One region of the Novosphingobium soli genome, then DNA from elsewhere that is predicted to be linked to it. Evidence: predicted binding sites of a transcription regulator. Region 1 holds the regulator's gene; the other holds the start of a gene.

Region 1 (4,719 bases):
CTGCTGCTCTGGCCCGAGACGCTGATGGGGCCGAGCTTCCAGATGAGCTTCGGCGCGGTGCTGGCGCTCGTCGCCGTCAGCACGTCCGCACCCGCGCGGCGGTTGCTCGCCCCGCGCGACGAGCCGGTCGGCACGCGGGCCTTGCGACACCTGGCCATGCTCTTGCTGACCGGGGTTGTCATCGACCTCGCGCTCATGCCCATCGGCCTGCACCACTTCCACCGAGCCGGCGTCTACGGGGCGCTGGCGAACATGCTGGCGATCCCGCTCACGACCTTCGCCGTCATGCCCTTGCTCGCCGGCGCGCTCCTGCTCGACGTGGTGGGCGCGGGCTGGCCGCTGTGGTGGCTCGCCGGCCGGGCGATCGACCTGCTGACCGGCATAGCGCACGCCTTCGCCTCGCTGCCGCATGCGGTCACCACGCTGCCGGCCGCGGGTCCGCTGCCCTACGTGGCGTTCGTCGCTGGAGCCCTGTGGATCGGGATCTGGAGCGGGCGGGTACGCTGGCTCGGTGCCCCGCTGGCCGCGGCGGGCGCCGCCCTGTTGGCGCTGGCCCCGCATCCGGACATCCTGGTCTCGGGAGACGGGCGGCACGTGGGGATCGTGACCGAAGGAGGCGACCGCGTCTTCGTGCTGCGGGACGGCGGCGAAGGCTACGCGCGGGACAACATGATGGAGCTGGCGGGGCTGGAGAGAGAACCGGCCGCTCTCGACCGCTGGCCGGGCGCACGCTGCAATCGGGACTTCTGCGTGCTTGCGATGGAGCGGGGGAAAGGGACGGTGCAAGTGCTCGTCTCGCGCGGGCGCGATGCGGTGCCCGAACGCGCACTCGCCGCCGCATGCGACCGGGCGGACATCGTCATCTCGGACCGCTGGCTGCCGCGAAGCTGCCATCCGCGCTGGCTGAAGGTCGACCGGACCATGCTCGGCCGCACCGGCGGACTGGCGATCCGGGTCGACGCCCGGCGCATTCATACGGTGGCCGCTGGGCAGGGCGAGCATGGCTGGTGGCGTCCCGCCGAGCCGACCCCCTGCCGCCGCGCCGCTTCGCTGCCTGCGCAGCGCTTCCCTGCCCCGCAGGAGAGCGGTGGAGCGGCTCGTGGCTGTCTGCGCAGTCCCGCGAAACCTGTGTGAACGCCTGCCCGAACCGGTGGCCGCGCTATAGTCGGCCCGCGTTGATCGAGAGGCAAGCTGCGGCGCGCGCGCGGGCAGGGGGCCGCCGCCGCCACAGGACAGGACCGCGATCAGCCCTCAAGCTGGTCGAAGTGGCCTTCGCAAAGGATGGGCGGACAGGACGATGCCGGCGAGGTGCGATAAGGAGACGCAACGTGAAGTGCGCCGCCAATCCCTGCCGCGTCTCCGCCTCCGCTTCCGCGAAGTCGGCGCGCGATCAGTGGTAGCGGCGGAGCAGGCCGGCCAGCTTGCCCTGGACTTCCACTTCGTCGGGACCGTAGATCTGCGGCTCGTAGGCGGCGTTGGCGGGGTCGAGGCGCACGAGACCGCCCTCCCGGCGCAGGTACTTGAGCGTTGCTTCCTCGCCGCGCACCAGGGCCACGACGATCTCTCCGTCGCGCGCGGTGTTGGTACGCTTCACCAGCGCGAAGTCGCCGTCGAGGATGCCGGCCTCGATCATCGAGTCGCCGGACACCTCGAGCGCGTAATGCTCGCCCGACCCGAGCAGGGCGGCAGGGACGGGCAGCGTCGACTGGCCTTCGAGAGCTTCGATCGGGACGCCGGCGGCGATGCGGCCGTGCAGCGGCAGTTCTATGACGTCGTTGGCGGGCGCCGGCGTCCGCTGCGGCGACCGGCCCTTGCCTGCCCCGGTTGCTGCTGCCGCTGCCGCTGCCACCGAAGCGCTGCCGGAGGCAGGGGCGGGACGCACCGCCTTGGTGCCGGTATCGTCGGGCAGGCGCAGCACTTCGAGCGCGCGGGCGCGGTTGGGCAGGCGGCGGATGAAGCCGCGCTCCTCGAGCGCGGAGATCAGGCGGTGCACCCCGGACTTCGACTTGAGGTCGAGCGCTTCCTTCATCTCTTCGAAACTGGGGGAGATGCCGCTCTCCTCCAGCCGGGTCTGGATGAACCGGAGCAGTTCGTGCTGCTTGCGCGTCAACATTGTCGCTGCCCTTTCATGAACGCCGCGCCGGGGACGCCCCGACCACCCATGTTCTCCTAGTGAACATTGGGAGAACAATCAAGCAACGATGCGCATTTTTTCAAGCGATCCCGCCGCTTGCCAGCAGATAGACGCGCACCTCGTCGCCGGTCGCGGCGGCGGGGGCGAGGGCCGGTCGGTCGATCAGCACGTTGCTGGCCGAGAGCGAGGACAGGGCGCCGCTGTCCTGCAGCGTCAGCGGCGTCACCGCGGCGCCGTCCCACTGCGCGCGCAGGAACTCCCGGCGCGGCCCATTGGCGCGGACCGGGGCCGCCAGGCGCGTCGTGACCTGGCGCGCCACCGCGTCACGCGCGCCCAGCAGCGCGCGCAGGAGCGGCATCAGGAAGTGGTAGGCGGTGACGAAGCTCGACACCGGATTGCCGGGGAGGCCGAGGATGATCTGCCGCCGCCCGGCGCGCTCGCGCGTGGCGACCAGGATCGGCTTGCCCGGCTTGATCGCCACGCGCCAGAAATCGAGGCTGGCGCCCCACGCCTCCAGCGCCGGGCGGACCAGGTCGTGGTCGCCCACCGAAGCGCCGCCGCTGGTAACGATGACGTCCGCCTCGGCCGAGGCCTCCAGCGCCGCGGTGATCGCCTCCAGCGTGTCCTCGACCGGACCGAGGCGCCGGGCGTCGACCGGGAGCGCGCGGGCGAGCGCGAGCACCATGGCGCCGTTGCTGGCCGGCACCTGGTGCGGGGCGCAAGCTTCGGGATCGGCGGCGAGCTCGTCCCCGCTGTCGATCACCACCAGGCGCGGCAGGCGGCAGACGGGCAGGTGCTTGTGCCCTGCGGCGAGGGCGAGGGCGACCTGCGCCGGGCCGAGGAGGGTGCCCTGGGCAATGACTTCGTGCGAGTCGGCGAAATCCATGCCGCAGGGCCGGATGTGCTTGTGCGCCGGATGCGGCGCTTCGCCCGAGAGGTGCAGGCGCTCCGCGTCGCGCGCCACGTCCTCCTGCAGGATCACGGCGCCGGTCCCTTGCGGCAGCACCGCGCCGGTCGAGACCCGCACTGCGGTGCCGCCCGACACCGCGCCCGCGAAGGGGTGCCCCGCCGCGCTTTCACCGACAATCCGCCACGGCCCGGCGAGGTCGCCGTGCGCCACGGCATAGCCGTCCATCGCCGACAGATCCGCCGCGGGCTGGGTGCGGCGGGCATGCAGCGGCGCGGCGAGGTAGCGCCCGAGCGCGCCCTCGACGTCGACCCGCTCGATCGGGAGCGGCGCGGCGAGGGCGAGCAGGCGCGCCTGGGCGTCCTCCAGCGGCATCGGCGGCGGCAGGCTCATGCGCGGTGATCCTCCGCCTTCCAGTGCCCGGACTTGCCCCCGCGCTTCTCGACAAGGCGGACCTCGCCGATGACCATGCCCTTGTCGAGCGCCTTGGCCATGTCGTAGATCGTCAGGAGCGCGACCGAGGCGGCGACCATCGCCTCCATCTCCACGCCGGTCCGGCCGGTGAGCGAGGCCGTGGCCGTGGCACGCACCGCATCCGCCTCGAACGCGAAGTCGAGGTTCACGGCATCGAGCATCAGCGGGTGGCACATCGGGATGAGCTCGCCGGTGCGCTTGGCGGCCATGATCCCGGCGATGCGGGCGGTGCCCAGCACGTCGCCCTTGGGTGCGTCTCCGGCGCGGATCGCGGCCAGCGCCTTCGCCGACATGGCGATGCGGCCCGAGGCGACCGCCAGGCGCTGCGTCTCGGCCTTGGCGCCGACGTCGACCATCCGTGCCGAGCCATCGGAATCGATGTGGGTGAGGGACTTGCTCATGGGTGGCTTGCGATCCCGGAAGAGGTTGTACGAACGGCACGGCCGCGCGTGCAGTTCACCGGGATGGCAGATTCGGCGCGTGTAGGACAGAGCCAGGCCGCAAGTTTTCGGGGCGCGGCCTCAGCCCCCGGTGAGCAGGGCGCGGGTGGCCGCCTCCACGTCCTCCTGGCGCATCAGGCTTTCGCCCACCAGGAAGGTGCGGGCGCCGCAGCCGGACAGCCGCTGGAGGTCCGCATGCCCGTTAATGCCGCTCTCGCTGACCAGCAGCGTGCCTTCAGGTGCCAGCGGGGCCAGGCGCTCGGTGGTGCCGATGTCGGTGACGAAGCGCTTGAGGTCGCGATTGTTGACCCCGATCAGCCGCGAGCGCAGCCGCGCGGCGCGCTCCATCTCGGCCTCGTCGTGGACTTCGACCAGGCAGTCCATGCCCCGCTCCAGGGCCGCCGCCTCGATCTCCGCCATCAGCACGTCGTCGAGCGCGGCGACGATGATGAGAATGGCGTCGGCGCCGATCGCGCGCGCCTCCGCCACCTGCCAGGGATCGACCATGAAGTCCTTGCGGATCACGGGGAGCGCGCAAGCGGCCCGTGCGTCCATCAGGAACGCCTCGTGCCCCTGGAAGTAGGGGGCGTCGGTGAGCACGGACAGGCAAGCCGCGCCCCCGCGGGCGTAGGCCACCGCGTGCTCGGCGGGGCGGAAATCGGCGCGGATCAGGCCCTTGGAGGGCGACGCCTTCTTGATCTCCGCGATCAGCGCGAATCCGCCCGCTGCCCTTTCGCGCAGCCGCGCCTCGAAGCCGCGCGGCG
Region 2 (4,719 bases), on a different contig from region 1:
GCAGCACGGCGTTGTACGACGCTTTCTGGTCGTGACCCGCCCCACGGCGCTTCCAGCAAATCTGATCAGTCCCTTACGCGCTGAACCTGTGTATCGCTCCAATCGAGCGTGCGACCATCGGCACTGCGCAATTTCAGCGGAGCGACAGGTACAGCGTCGCGCGTGTCTACGAGAACAGAATGCTCTTCGTTGGCTTCGTAGAGTTCTCCCTCACCCCATTGCCGAAGGGCTGCGATCACTAGGTGGAGCGCCTGGCCTTTCGGGGTGAGGATATAGTCTCTGTATGCGCTGCCGTCGGATGCCGGGGCCTGGGTCATGATGCCGCGCTCAATCAGTAACCTCAGACGGGTCGCCAGCATGCCCTTGGCGATGCCAAGGCTGGATTGAAACGCGCTGAACCGGCGGACGCCCTCCAGGGCATCACGGATGATGAGTAGCGACCACCAGTCGCCAATGACATCCAGCGCGCGAGCCACCGGGCACGGAGCATGCGAAAGGCTGACACGCTTTACCAAGGGTAAGGTCCTTCCAATGTGGTTCGGATTACGAACTGGATCGAGATCGTTATCTGGTCTTGATATAAGACCATGACAACCTCTGGAATTCTCGGCGCCTCTGAACGGTTGCCCCCGCTCTCAGGGCGGACGACCACCGCCATGGCGATCGCAGCCGGCCTTGCGGTGGCCAATGTCTATGTCGCGCATCCGCTGCTCGACCTGATCGGCAAAAGCCTTGCCTTCCATCCGGCCGAGATCGGATTTGCGGTTACCCTGGCGCAGATCGGCTATGCCATCGGCCTCATCTTTCTGGTGCCGCTCACCGACATCATGGATCGACGACGACTGATCGTGGGTCAGACCGTCCTGTCCGCCGTGGCGCTTGTGGCCGTCGCTTATGCGCCTACAAAGGCCGTTTTGCTGGTGTCGCTTGCGATGGTCGGAGCGCTGGCCGTGACGGTTCAAACGCTGGTGGCCTATGCCGGAGCACTCGCAGCCCCGCAGGAGCGCGGCATCGTTGTGGGCAAAGTCACGAGTGGCGTCGTCGTGGGAATATTGGCTGCACGGGCGGTCTCGGGCAGCGTCGGCGATCTTCTCGGCTGGAGGGCGGTCTATCTGCTGGCAGCTGCGGCCAGTGCGATGGCGGCGCTGGCGCTGCGTTGGATGCTGCCTCCAGATGGCAGGCAAGCAGGAAGACAGCGTTATGGCAAGGTCCTGCGATCGCTGCCGCGCCTTTTCGCCGGCGATCGCGCAGTGAGGCTTCGCGCTGCATTCGCTTTTGTCATCTTTGCAGCCTTCAGCACGTTCTGGACCGCCTTGGTTCTCCCGCTGACGGCTCCCGGGTCCGGGTTGTCACACACGGAGGTCGGCCTGTTCGGACTGGTCGGCATGGCTGGCGCGATCGGCGCCCGCAGCGCCGGTCGCCTCACCGATCTGGGTCATGCGAGGCGTGTAACAGGAGCCTCCCTCCTGCTGCTCTGCTGCTCCTGGGGCATCATCGCCATGCTACCCTTGTCCTTGTGGTGGCTCGCGGCCGGCATCATGCTGCTCGATCTGGCGGTTCAGGCCGTTCATGTAACCAGCCAGACACTCATCGTCGATCGTCATCCCGATGCAGCCGGCCGCGCGATCGCCGGGTACATGGTGCTCTATTCTCTCGGTAGCGCGACAGGGGCGGCTATAGCGCCCTTCATGTACAGCCTCTGGCGTTGGAGCGGCGTGTGCGGGGCCGGCGGCGTCATCAGCGCCGCCGGATTCCTGCTTTGGATCGCCAGCGGCAGGTTCCAGCAATAGCAGTTATTTACACCTTGCCCCCAGAACGACTGAACCTGGTCGGAAGCAGCCTGTTCAGCCCACAAGCGATGTGCCTCCAAACCCTCGGTGCAAAGGGTGGCAGAAAGTTACCCTCAGCCAGTTATCCACAACCAACACTCAGTTAGTCTCTCGTGCAGAGCACCCTGCCCCTTTTATCATTTCAACCCGTTTCGTCGCACTAAAGCCCACGTGAAATTGGTTGAGATTTTTGGCTTTACAGCCCCTCAACCAACAATATATTATTGTTTTTCAGGCGGTTACAGAACCGACTTTCGCCATGTCTCCCCGACCAACGCGGCAACCGCTCGCCCCCTCCCTCCCCTTTCGCGAGTGACGCGGCGCCCAGTAATCCCAAGCACTTGCGCTTCGCCGCTTTGGAACATAAATAGAACGGATGACCCGTTCTACCGTCATGGAGCGGCTGGCGATTCTCGCCGATGCCGCCAAGTACGACGCTTCCTGCGCCTCTTCGGGCACGACCAGGCGCAACAGCCGCGACGGGCGCGGCCTCGGCTCGACCGAGGGCATGGGCATTTGCCATGCCTACGCGCCGGACGGGCGCTGCATCTCGCTGCTCAAGCTGCTGCTGACCAACCACTGCATCTTCGACTGCCACTACTGCATCAACCGCAAGAGCTCGAACGTGCAGCGGGCGCGGTTCACGCCGCAGGAGGTGGTGGACATCACCCTGTCCTTCTACCGCCGCAACTACATCGAAGGCCTGTTCCTCTCCTCCGGCATCGTGAAATCGTCGAACCAGACGATGGAGCAGCTGATCGAGGTGGCGCGCATCCTGCGCGAGGAACACGATTTTCGCGGCTACATCCATCTGAAGACCATTCCCGAGGCCGATCCCGAACTGATCGCGCAAGCGGGCCTGTGGGCAGACCGCGTCTCCATCAATGTCGAGTTGCCGACCGAAAGCGGCCTGGCGCGGCTGGCTCCGGACAAGAACGGCCCGCGGATCGAAAGCGCGATGGGCAGCGTCAGCACCGCGATCGAGGATGCGAAGGATGCGCAGAAGCGCTTCCGCAAGGCCCCGCGCTTCGCGCCCGCCGGCCAGTCCACGCAGATGATCGTCGGCGCGGATGCGGCCAGCGATGCGCAGATCGTCGGCAAGGCCAGCACGCTCTACGACAAGTTCGCGCTGCGCCGCGTCTACTACTCGGCCTTCAGCCCCATCCCCGAGGCCAGCGCCGTGCTGCCGCTGAAGCGGCCGCCGCTGATGCGCGAGCACCGGCTCTACCAGTCGGACTGGCTGATGCGCTTCTACGGCTTTGCGCCGGGCGAGGTGCAGCAGGCGACCGATGCCGATGGCATGCTGCCGCTCGATATCGACCCGAAGCTCGCGTGGGCGCTCAAGTTCCGGGAGCGCTTTCCGGTGGATCTCAACCGCGCCCCGCGGGAGGACCTGCTGCGCGTGCCGGGGCTCGGCGCCAAGGCCGTCAGCGCGCTGCTGGCGGCGCGCCGCCATCGCACGATCCGGCTGGAGGATCTCGCCCGCCTGACGGTGTCGGTGAAGAAGCTGCGGCCGTTCGTCGTGGCGGCTGACTGGCGCCCGACGCTGCTGACCGATCGTGCCGACTTGCGCGCCCGGCTCGCCCCTCCGGCGACGCAGATGGAGCTCTTCGCATGATCGCCGTCGATTTGCGCAAGCCGGACGACTTCGAGGCCTGGCGAACCGAGGCGCGGCGGCTGGCCGAACGCGGCGTGCCGCCCTCGCAGGTGGTGTGGCCGGACGTCGCCGCTTCGGGCGATCTGTTCGCCGCAGTGGCCCCCGACACGGGCTCGGCCGTGGCGGGGCGTGCCATTCGCGCAACCCTGCCGTTCATCGACCTGGCCCGCAGCGTGATCCTCCACAGCGATCCGCAGCGCCTTGACCTGCTCTATCGCGTGCTGTGGCGGCTGCAGGACCGCCCGCGCCTTCTCGACGACGCAGCCGACCCGGACGTGGCGCGTCTCGCCGGCATGGCCAAGCAGGTGCGCCGCGACATCCACAAGATGCGCGCCTTCGTGCGCTTCCGCTCCGTCGTCGAGGACGATGGCGCAGAGCGCTACGTCGCTTGGTTCGAACCGGAGCACCGGATCGAGCGCGCCAACGCGGACTTCTTCGTCAATCGCTTCGCCAGCCAGCGCTGGTCGATCCTGACGCCGCGGCTTTCGCTGCACTGGGACGGCATGGCGCTGCTCGAAGGGCCCCCGGCCTCACGCGGCGATGCCCCGGCCGAAGATGCTACCGAGGAACTCTGGCTCGGCTACTATCGTTCGATCTTCAACCCCGCGCGGCTCAAGGTGGGCGCGATGCTCAAGGAAATGCCGCGACGGTACTGGAAGAACCTGCCCGAGGCGCGCCAGATCCCCGATCTCATCGCCGGGGCCCAGCAACGCGAGGCCGCAATGATCGCCACCGGCGCCAGCCTGTTCGAAGCGGAGGCCCCGCCCTCCAGCCTCACGGCCATCGCCGAGGGGATCGAGCAGTGCCGTCGTTGCCCTATCGGCTGCAACGGAACGCGCGCCGTGATGGGCGAAGGCCCTCGCGCGGCCGACCTCATGATCGTCGGCGAGCAGCCCGGCGACACCGAGGAGCGTGAGCACCGGCCCTTCGTCGGCCCTGCCGGCCAGCTGCTCGACCGCGCCTTGAACGAGGCGGGTGTGGACCGGGAACGCGCCTACGTCACCAATGCGGTCAAGCACTTCAAGTTCACGCCGCGCGGCAAGCGCCGCCTGCACCAGACGCCCACCGCAGGCGACATCGACATTTGCCGCTGGTGGCTGGATGGCGAGCGCGCGCTGGTGAAGCCCAAGGTGATCCTTGCGCTCGGCGCCAGCGGGGCGCGCGGGCTGCTCGGGCGCACGCCGGCCATCGGCAAGGAGCGGGGTCAGGCGATCGCGCAGCCCGACGGCACCC

What was found. The regulator LexA, encoded in region 1, represses DNA repair genes until DNA is damaged. The targets are predictions, from matches to a motif close to GTTCCNCNCTTGTTCT.
Region 2: the regulator LexA is predicted to act here: its motif matches at 2,188-2,203, upstream of ACFFJC_RS01290 (putative DNA modification/repair radical SAM protein).

Annotation. Positions count from the first base shown of each region.
Region 1 covers NZ_JBHLWK010000009.1:208,990-213,708, forward strand. Annotated here, with positions in the region: gene ACFFJC_RS06400 (ComEC/Rec2 family competence protein) at 1-1,134, shown strand, start outside; gene lexA (transcriptional repressor LexA) at 1,391-2,113, opposite strand; gene ACFFJC_RS06410 (molybdopterin molybdotransferase MoeA) at 2,214-3,434, opposite strand; gene moaC (cyclic pyranopterin monophosphate synthase MoaC) at 3,431-3,916, opposite strand; gene trpC (indole-3-glycerol phosphate synthase TrpC) at 4,037-4,719, opposite strand, start outside.
Region 2 covers NZ_JBHLWK010000002.1:72,700-77,418, reverse strand. Annotated here, with positions in the region: gene ACFFJC_RS01300 (winged helix-turn-helix transcriptional regulator) at 66-476, opposite strand; gene ACFFJC_RS01295 (MFS transporter) at 657-1,790, shown strand; gene ACFFJC_RS01290 (putative DNA modification/repair radical SAM protein) at 2,206-3,447, shown strand; gene ACFFJC_RS01285 (UdgX family uracil-DNA binding protein) at 3,444-4,719, shown strand, end outside.